Regions from separate parts of the Pseudarthrobacter sp. Y6 genome, predicted to be linked through region 2. Evidence: predicted binding sites of a transcription regulator. Region 2 holds the regulator's gene; each other region holds the start of a gene.

Region 1 (3,241 bases), 760 kb from region 2:
ATGACCTGCGCACCGGTGAGGGTGGCGATGTCCTGCAGCATGGCCTTCCGGCGGTCGCCGAAGCCCGGAGCCTTGACGGCAACCACGTTCAGGGTGCCGCGGATGCGGTTGACGATCAGCGTGGACAGGGCCTCGCCCTCAACGTCTTCGGCAATGATGAACAGCGGCTTGGAGCTCTGCAGCGCCTTCTCCAGGAGCGGCAGGAAGTCCTGCACGGAGGAGATCTTGCCCTGGTTGATCAGGATGAGGGCGTCCTCGAGGACGGCTTCCTGACGTTCGGTGTCGGTCACGAAGTACGGGGACAGGTAGCCCTTGTCGAACTGCATGCCTTCGGTGAGGACCAGCTCCGTCTGCGTGGTGGAGGACTCCTCGATGGTGATCACACCATCCTTGCCGACCTTGCCGAATGCCTCGGCGAGGAGCTCGCCGATTTCGTCGCTCTGGGCCGAGATGGCTGCCACGCTGGCAACCTGGGTGCCTTCAACCGGGCGTGCGTTCTCGAGCAGGCGGGCTGCAACGGCTTCAACGGAAACCTCGATGCCACGCTTGATCTGGCCCGGAGCGGCGCCAGCCGCAACGTTGCGCAGGCCTTCCTTGACCAGGGCCTGGGCGAGCACGGTGGCCGTGGTGGTGCCGTCGCCGGCAACATCGTTGGTCTTCGTGGCTACTTCCTTGGCCAGCTGCGCGCCAAGGTTTTCGTACGGGTCATCCAGCTCGATTTCGCGGGCGATGGTGACGCCGTCGTTGGTGATCGTGGGGGCGCCCCACTTCTTGTCGAGCACGACGTTGCGGCCGCGGGGGCCGAGCGTCACCTTGACAGTGTTGGCGAGCTTGTCGATGCCGGCTTCAAGCGACCGGCGTGCAGCGTCGTTAAACGCAAGCTGCTTTGCCATGGTTTTGTCCTTTCAAAGACAGAACCCCGCGCCGCTGTTCAGTCAGGGACGGAACAGCGGCACGGGGATCCAAAGAGTTACTTTACGACGATCGCCAGAACGTCGCGGGCGGACAGCACGAGGTACTCGTTGCCACCGGTCTTGACTTCGGTTCCACCGTACTTGGAGTAGATAACAACGTCGCCTACGGCTACGTCGACCGGAACGCGGTTGCCATCTTCAAAGCGGCCGGGGCCTACTGCAACAACTTCGCCTTCCTGCGGCTTCTCCTGTGCGGAGTCCGGGATAACCAGGCCGGAAGCCGTGGTCTGCTCGGCTTCGAGCGGGCGGACAACAATACGATCCTCAAGAGGCTTAATAGAGACCGACACTCGGACCTCTCCTTCTACGTCAGCAAATTCATGGACAGTTGAGCTGCTTCGCCGTGGCTGGCAAACCGTCGTCGCGGTGCCGGCAGCAGCCTGGCTGGCAGCTCTTCATGTATTAGCACCCTCCTAGGGAGAGTGCTAATGATGACTCTATGTATTCGTTAGCACTCGGTCAAGGTGAGTGCCAGAATTATGTCTCCGGCGAACAGCCTTTACCGGCCGGTGAGGTCCTCAAGATCGACGTCTTCGTCGCCGTCGTCCCCTTCATCGACGGTGCCCCGCCGCAGGTACAGCACCACGGCGCCGCCCAGGGCAGCCAGCAGCGAGAGCACCAGCAGGATGATACCGCCCACGCGTGCCCCGCTGTAGAGGCCGCGGATGTCCCGTGCCTCGTCCGTGGCGTCCTGGATGTCGTTGCCGCCCACGGAGTAGACAGTGGCGTTGAACGTGTCCAGGAAGAAGATGATCACCAACAGCGCGATGCAGACCACGGCCACTGCGGATCCTGCAATCAGCGCGGGGCGGGCAATCTTCACCAGGTCCGGTTTGCTGGCTTGGCGTGGTCCGGACGCTTGGGTGCCTGCACTGTCTTCCATGCCTTCAACCCTAGCGGGAACTGGCCGCGGGGCCACCTCCACTAGGCTTGAACCCATGGCTCAAGCACCGCAGGACCAGATCGCCCCACTGCTCACAAGCGAAGGCTGGGAGCTGCTGGCGTCCCTGGGACCGTACCGCGAGGACGAGGCCTTCGAGCTCAACTCGGCCCTCCGCAAGGCCGGGCACTCCCCCGCGCTGGTCTCCGCCGTCCTCACCCAATCCCGGCTGCGCACCAAGGCCGCGCTGAAGTTCGGGGAATTCGCCCGGAGCATGCTCTTCACGCAGGCCGGGCTGGAACAGGCCACGCGTCTCACTGTTGCCGCCCGGCACGCCGAGCGCTTTGCGCAGGCCGGCGTCCGCCATGTCGCCGACCTCGGGTGCGGCCTCGCCGCGGACTCCCTGGCCCTGGCATCGATGGACATTACGGTCACAGCCGTGGAAATGGACGAAACCACGGCCGCCTGCGCCACGGTCAACCTGATTCCCTTCCCCAACGCCACCGTGGTGCATTCGGACGCCACCACCGTCCCGTTGGAAGGGGTCGACGGCGTCTGGCTGGATCCCGCACGACGGGTCACCTCCACGTCGGGTACCAAGAGAATCTGGGATCCTGAGGCGTTTTCGCCGCCGCTGTCCTTTGTGGAATCGCTCGCTGCCACCGGGCGCGCCGTCGGGGTCAAGATGGGCCCCGGCATGCCGCACGAATCGGTTCCCGCCGACTGCGAGGCGCAGTGGGTATCAGTGGGCGGCGACGTCACCGAGGTGGCCCTGTGGTTCAACTCCGTGCGCAGGCCCGGAATCCGCCGGGCGGCGCTGCTGCTTGGCCCGCAGGGTGCCGCCGAGCTGACCAGCGCTGAAGACTTCGACGGAGGTCCCGCCGCGCCGGTGGGTCCGGCGGCGGGCTACCTGTATGAGCCCGACGGTGCGGTGATCCGCGCCGGCCTGGTGGCCGACGTCGCGCTTCAATTGGGCGGGCACCTGCTGGACGAGCACATCGCCTACATCTGCGCTCCGGAGCTGGCGGACACGCCGTTCGCCCGGGCCTACAAGGTCCTGGAAGTGATGCCGTACAACGTCAAGGCGCTCAAGGCCTGGGTGAAGGAGAACGGCATCACGGTCTTGGACATCAAAAAGCGCGGCACCTCGGTAACCCCGGAGGAACTGCGCAAGCAGCTGTTCGCCGGAAGCAAGGGGGCCGGGAAAAAGGGCGGACAAAAGACAGCCACCCTGGTCCTGACCCGCATTGGGGAGGACCGGGTGGCCATCTCGGTGGAACCGGTCTGAGGCAGCGAAGCCTTCTGAGCCCGGGCCTTACTGGGCGCGCATAAAGTCCTCGGCCGCCCGGACCTGCTCGTCTGTGGGCCGGACACCGGTGTAGAGCAC
Region 2 (3,241 bases):
TCCCCGGAAGGTCCTCCGGCCGGGCCTGCTTCGCCCTGTCCGGAGAGCTGGATTCGGGTGCCTGTGGCAACACCGGCCGGCACCTTGATGGTGAGGGACCGTCGGCTGCGGATGCGGCCTTGGCCGCTGCATTCGTTGCAGGGGTCCTTGATGACTGTTCCGAAGCCTTCGCAGCTGCCACACGGGGCCGCCGTCATGACCTGGCCCAGGATGGAGCGCACCGCGCGCTGGACCTGGCCGCTACCGCCGCAGATATCGCAGCGGACAGGGTGGCTTCCTTCGCGGCAGCATGAGCCGTTGCAGGTGGGGCAGGTGACGGCGGTGTCCACTTCGAGTTTCCGGTTGACGCCGAACACCGCATCGCGGAGTTCTATCCGGACACTGATCAGCGCGTCCTGGCCGCGGCGGACCCGGGACGCGGGGCCGGAGGAGCCGCCGGCACCGAAGAACGTGTCAAAGATGTCCTGGAACGCGAAGCCCTGGCCGGAGTATCCGGCGCCGCCGAACCCGTTGTCGGTGCCGTTCTCATTGCCGGTGGTGTCATAGATCCGGCGCTTCTGCGGGTCCGAAAGTACCTCATAGGCGTGGGTCACGGCCTTGAAGCGGTCCGATGCATCGTCCCCGGGGTTTACGTCCGGGTGCAGAGTGCGGGCCAGCTTGCGGTAGGCCTTCTTAATCTCTTCCCCGGTGGCTTCCGGCGAGACTCCGAGGACGTCGTAGTGGCTGCTCAAAGTTCGTATCTCTTCCTTGTTGTACTGCCGGCAGCCTGGCTGCCGGCACTGCTCTTCGTGCCTGGACCGTGGTGCTGTTACGGACCCAGAATTCTTGAAAGGTAACGGGCTACTGCCCTGACGGCGGCCATGGTGGTGGGATAGTCCATCCGGGTGGGGCCCAGCACACCGATCTTGGCAGTGCTGTCAGGTCCGTAGCCCGTGGCAACCACGGAGGCTTCCGCGAGTCCGTCGTAAGGGTTTTCACGCCCGATACTTACTGCCACGCCCCTCGGATCCTGCGCCATGTCGCTCAGGAGGCGCAGCAGGACAACCTGCTCCTCGAGGGCTTCCAGGACTGGTCCGATACTGAGCGGAAAATCCACATTGGAGCGGGCGAGGTTCGCCGTTCCGGCCATGACCATGCGTTCCTCACGGCTGTTGTGGGCGAGCGTTTCCAGCACATGGGCCAAAGCCTGGGCAGCTGCGCGCTGGCCCGGACTGACGGACGAAACGACTCCCGGCAGCGACGGCGTCAGACGGCTCAGCGAAATGCCCGCCAGTGATCCGAGGAAGTGTGTCCGCAAGGCGGCGATAGCGTCGTCGCCGAGGTCCTGGCCGACGTCGATCACGCGCTGTTCGACTTTGCCGGTGGTGGCGATGAGGACCACCAGGACCTGCCGGGGCGCGAGCAGGACGAATTCGATGTGGCGGATGGTGGCGCGGCTCAGATGGGGATACTGCACCACGGCGACCTGGTTGGTCAGCTGTGACAGCATCCTGACGGTCCTGTCCAGGACGTCGTCCAGATCGTCTGAGCCCTCCAGCAGCGATTGGATGGCACGCCGTTCCGCCTGGGAAAGCGGCTTTACTGCTGAAATCTGGTCCACAAACAGCCGATAGCCTTTGTCGGTGGGGATCCGTCCGGCGCTGGTGTGCGGGGCTGTGATCAGGCCGTCGTCTTCCAGTGCCGCCATGTCGTTGCGGATGGTGGCACTGGACACGCCGAGGTGATGGCGTTCCACGAGTGCCTTGGAACCCACCGGCTCGCGGGAGTGCACATAGTCCTCCACTATGGCGCGCAGTACTTCGAGTTTGCGCGGCTCGCTCATACTCCACCTCCATCCGTGATTACTGCAGGGTTAGCACTCGACATACCTAAGTGCTAACAGTCTAATATGAGTCACCCCGTTGTTAGCATTGGTACCGCTCCGGGCGAAATTCCGGGTCAGGATCTAGCGGCAAGGCGGAATCAATCCATGCAATACCAGAACTGGGGTCCGCAGGAGATCACCGCACCCGTCAGAAGCGAACTCCCTGAAGTTCCCGTGGAACGCGGCATGGTTCTCGAAGACGCCCAGTCAGGCTGGGTGGGAGCGGTGACCCGGGTGGAGAAGTCCGGCGGCATGCATGTAGTTGCCCTCGAAGACCGGCGCGGAAAGTCCCGGTCCTTCCGGCTCGGCTTCGGGTTCCTCCTGGAGGGACAGCCCATCCGGCTCGTTCCCCCGGCGCCCAGGCAGCCCGCCGCCGTGGTGGCCGGCCGGACGGCGTCGGGCTCAGTCCGGGTGGCCGGCCAGCGTGCCCAGGTGGCCAAGGCAAGCAGAATCTGGGTTGAAGGAAAACACGACGCCGAACTGGTGGAAAAGGTCTGGGGTGACGATCTCCGCGTAGAGGGCATCGTCGTCGAGCCTTTGCACGGCATTGATGACCTGGCTGGGGCGGTGGCCGCGTTCGGTCCCGGTCCGGGCCGCCGGCTGGGGGTCCTGGTGGACCACCTGGTGCCGGACTCGAAGGAGTCGCGCATCGCTGCCGCCGTGATGGCCTCGCCCGGCGCGGCCGGGAATGTCCTGATCGTCGGGCACCCTTACGTTGACGTGTGGCAGGCGATCCGGCCCGCTGTACTGGGCATCGAAAAATGGCCGGTGGTACCCCGCGGGCAGGAGTGGAAGACCGGCATCCTGGAAGCGTTCGGCTGGCCGCACTCCACCAAGGAAGACATCGGGCTTGGCTGGCAAAAGCTGCTGGGCGCCGTCCGCAGCTACGCGGACCTGGAAGCATCACTGCTCGGGAGAGTGGAGGAAGTCATCGACTTCCTGACGGTGCCGTAACCCCGGATCCGAGCGCTGGCGGCGGCATTTGGTGGCCGAACCAGTATTCTTGGTACGGCGGAGGCTGCAGTTGCTTCAGTCCGGCATTCTCCAACCCAGCACCATTGCACTTTCGAAGGAAGAAAACCGTGGCACAAAACGCACGCGAGCACCGGGACGACCACGGCGGCCAGGGCCGTTCCGAGTACCAGGGCGTTCCGGCAAATGCGCTGCCCCTGACGGCCAGTGAAGACCGCCAGTGGGCCATGCTGGCACACTTCGGCGGGATCCTCGGCTGTGTTCCCTCACTGCTGATCTACCTGATTTTCCGTGAGCGCGGGCCGTTCACCGCCCAGGAATCCAAGGAAGCGCTGAACTTCAGCCTGCCGCCCACCATTGCGGCGCTGGTGGCCAACCTCCTGGTTTTCATTCCAGTGGTGGGAA
Region 3 (3,241 bases), 1.2 Mb from region 2:
CGGATGGCTTGTCGCTAGAGTGATTTCAGGCTTCGGTCCGTAACAAGCGGCACACTTCCGACGGGGACCGACGGCACGACGGAAAAGAGTGGACATCATGGCATTGGGAACGGTTAAGTGGTTCAACGCCGAAAAGGGCTACGGCTTTATTACGGTGGACGGCTACGGGGACGACGTCTTTGTGCACTGGTCGGCCATTGAGGGCGAAGGTTACCGCGCCCTGGATGAGGGACAGCGCGTCGAGCTTGAAGTCGGCGAAGGCGAGAAAGGCCCGCAGGCAGAAAGCGTCCGGCCCGCGCAGTGATCTCTCGCAGCTTGCGTTCAACAATCGTCCGCACAACTACAGGGGCGGCACTCCTGTTTGCCCTGGCCGGCTGCGCCGGAGCAGGCGGCAACGCCCGAGTTGAATCCGCTGAAGCATCCGGAGACGGCACGCTGCGGATCGGGCTGATCCAGGACAGCACAGGGGAGCAGGCCTTCCTCAACGACTCTCAGCTAGCCGCGGCCCAGCTTGCCATCAAGGAAATCAATGTGGCCGGCGGTCACAAGGGCAGGCCTGTTGACCTGGTGGTAGGCGCCGGTGATGGCGCCGACTCCCAGGCAAGGAATCTGGCCTCAGCCAAGGTTGATGCGGTGATCGGCCCCACGGATTCGAGTCACGCCGCCGCCGCCATCGACGTCCTCTCGGCCGCGCGGGTCCCGCTCGTCTCGCCGGCAAACTCTGCTGCCGGCCTGTCCCGCTACAAGAGCGGCGGCTATTACTTCAGGACGGCGGCGGCGGACGTTGCCCAGGCCTCGGTGCTGGTGAAACTGGCCAAGGACGGCGGCGCCAAGAGCCTTGCCGTGGTCCACCAGGACAGTGCCTATGGCAAGGACGTTTCGGCCGCGGTGACCGGCGCCGCCAAGAACGCCGGCCTGGAGACTGTCTCCACCACCGCATTCAAGCCCGGCGACGCCGGGAACGCGGCAGCCGCTGCCAAGGCCGCCAAGCCTGACGCCGTAGTGCTCATCGCCAGGGACGATGCCCAGGGCGCCATTGCCGAGCTCAATAACGCGGGGCTTTCGGGCAAGAGCATCATCCTGAGCGACGGTGCCTTCGCCCAGTACGGTTCGGGGCTGGGGTCCAAGGCCCTCGACGGCGCCCGTGCAGTGGTGCCGGGCCTGCTGCCGTCTGCGGACTTCCAGGCCCGTCTTGTGTCGGTCAACCCTGCGTTGAAAGACCTTTCGTTCGCCGCAGAGACCTACGACGCCGTGAACCTCGCGGTCCTGGCAGCAGATCAGGCCGACGACGATGCCGGCCGCTCCATCGCCGCCAACCTGATCGCCGTGTCCGGCGGAGCAGCCGGCGGTCAGCCCGCCGCTCAGGGCTCCGGCCCTGCCACCAAGCCGTGCCTGTCCTACACCGACTGCCTCGCGGTCCTGAAGACCGGGGCGGACATTAATTACGACGGCGAATCAGGGCCAGTTGCCTTCGATTCCAACGGTGACATCACCACGGCCAATTACATGGTGTTCACCTACGGCGCAGACAACAGGGCAGTGCTCAGCGGCCGTGAGGCGGCAGGCCGGGCCGCAGGCTGATCGCCAGTGGCGAACGGGTCGCCCTGACAGGGCGATCTGCGGGACCTTTCGCTTGCACTCTCACCTAGGGAGTGCTAATTATTGAGTTAGCACTCCTACGTACCGACTGCTAAAGCAACGTCCGGTTTGTCCGGCAGCGGAGCTTGGCGGCGGTCGTGGAGCGAGAGAAATACCTAGCTGGAGTGAGATCCCCCAGCCGCGGCATACAGAGGCCGCCGGTGAAGGATCGTCCGTCGCGGGCACTGCAGTGAGGTTCATTCTTAACGACTGTCCCGAAAGGACTACTGCCGTTATGGCCAAGATCATTGCATTTGATGAAGAGGCACGCCGCGGTCTTGAGCGGGGCCTGAACATCCTCGCCGACGCCGTCAAGGTCACCCTCGGCCCGCGTGGACGCAACGTCGTCCTCGAAAAGAAGTGGGGCGCCCCCACGATCACCAACGATGGTGTTTCCATCGCCAAGGAGATCGAGCTGGACGACCCTTACGAAAAGATCGGCGCCGAGCTGGTCAAGGAAGTTGCCAAGAAGACGGACGACGTCGCTGGCGACGGCACCACCACGGCTACCGTGCTGGCGCAGGCCCTGGTCAAGGAAGGCCTGCGCAACGTCGCGGCCGGCGCTGACCCGCTGTCCCTCAAGCGCGGTATCGAGAAGGCTGTAGCGGCCGTCACGATTGAACTGCTGGCCTCTGCCAAGGAAATCGAAACCAAGGAAGAGATTGCGGCTACTGCCTCCATCTCCGCCGGTGACGACGAAATCGGCGCCCTGATCGCTGAAGCCCTGGACAAGGTGGGCAAAGAAGGCGTCATCACCGTCGAGGAGTCCAACACCTTCGGCCTGGAGCTCGAGCTCACCGAAGGCATGCGCTTCGACAAGGGTTACATCTCCGCTTACTTCGTTACCGATACTGAGCGCCAGGAAACGGTCCTTGAGGACCCGTACATCCTGATCGTCAACTCCAAGATCTCCAACGTCAAGGAACTGGTTGCTGTCCTGGAAAAGGTCATGCAGTCCAACAAGCCGCTGCTGATCATTGCCGAGGACATTGAGGGCGAGGCCCTGGCCACCCTGATCGTCAACAAGATCCGTGGCACCTTCAAGTCCGTTGCCGTCAAGGCTCCGGGCTTCGGCGACCGCCGCAAGGCCCAGCTGGCCGACATTGCTGTACTCACCGGTGGCCAGGTCATCGCCGAGGAAGTCGGACTCAAGCTGGAGACCGCCGGACTGGAACTCCTGGGACGCGCCCGCAAGGTTGTTGTCACCAAGGACGAGACCACCATCGTTGAAGGTGCCGGCGACGCCGACCAGATCGCTGGCCGCGTTTCTCAGATCCGTGCCGAGATCGAAAACTCCGATTCGGACTACGATCGCGAGAAGCTGCAGGAACGCCTGGCCAAGCTGGCCGGCGGCGTTGCAGTCATCAAGGCCGGTGCCGCAACCGAGGTTGAGCTCAAGGAACGCAAGCACCGCATTGAGGACGCTGTCCGCAACGCGAAGGCTGCTGTTGAAGAAGGCATCGTCGCCGGCGGCGGCGTTGCGCTGATCCAGGCCGGCGCCAAGGCGTTCGCGAACCTGAACCTGACAGGTGACGAAGCAACCGGTGCGAACATCGTCCGCGTTGCCATCGACGCCCCGCTGAAGCAGATCGCCTTCAACGCC

Evidence for each region. Region 2 encodes HrcA, which represses chaperone genes, less so after heat shock. Its sites were predicted from a motif close to TTNGCACTCGNNNNNNNCGAGTGCNAA; they were not measured.
Region 1: groES (co-chaperone GroES) is a predicted target of HrcA. The motif match lies at 1,423-1,449, and genes of this name have one in related genera.
Region 3: groL (chaperonin GroEL) is a predicted target of HrcA. The motif match lies at 1,668-1,694, and genes of this name have one in related genera.

What each region holds. Positions count from the first base shown of each region.
Region 1 covers NZ_CP189574.1:1,447,794-1,451,034, reverse strand. Annotated here, with positions in the region: gene groL (chaperonin GroEL) at 1-893, opposite strand, end outside; gene groES (co-chaperone GroES) at 971-1,264, opposite strand; gene ACQCSW_RS06970 (hypothetical protein) at 1,474-1,857, opposite strand; gene ACQCSW_RS06965 (THUMP-like domain-containing protein) at 1,913-3,142, shown strand; gene ACQCSW_RS06960 (shikimate 5-dehydrogenase) at 3,170-3,241, opposite strand, start outside.
Region 2 covers NZ_CP189574.1:2,203,671-2,206,911, reverse strand. Annotated here, with positions in the region: gene dnaJ (molecular chaperone DnaJ) at 1-731, opposite strand, end outside; gene hrcA (heat-inducible transcriptional repressor HrcA) at 809-1,822, opposite strand; gene ACQCSW_RS10555 (DUF3097 domain-containing protein) at 1,970-2,818, shown strand; gene ACQCSW_RS10550 (DUF4870 domain-containing protein) at 2,947-3,241, shown strand, end outside.
Region 3 covers NZ_CP189574.1:982,082-985,322, forward strand. Annotated here, with positions in the region: gene ACQCSW_RS04785 (cold-shock protein) at 98-304, shown strand; gene ACQCSW_RS04790 (ABC transporter substrate-binding protein) at 316-1,581, shown strand; gene groL (chaperonin GroEL) at 1,874-3,241, shown strand, end outside.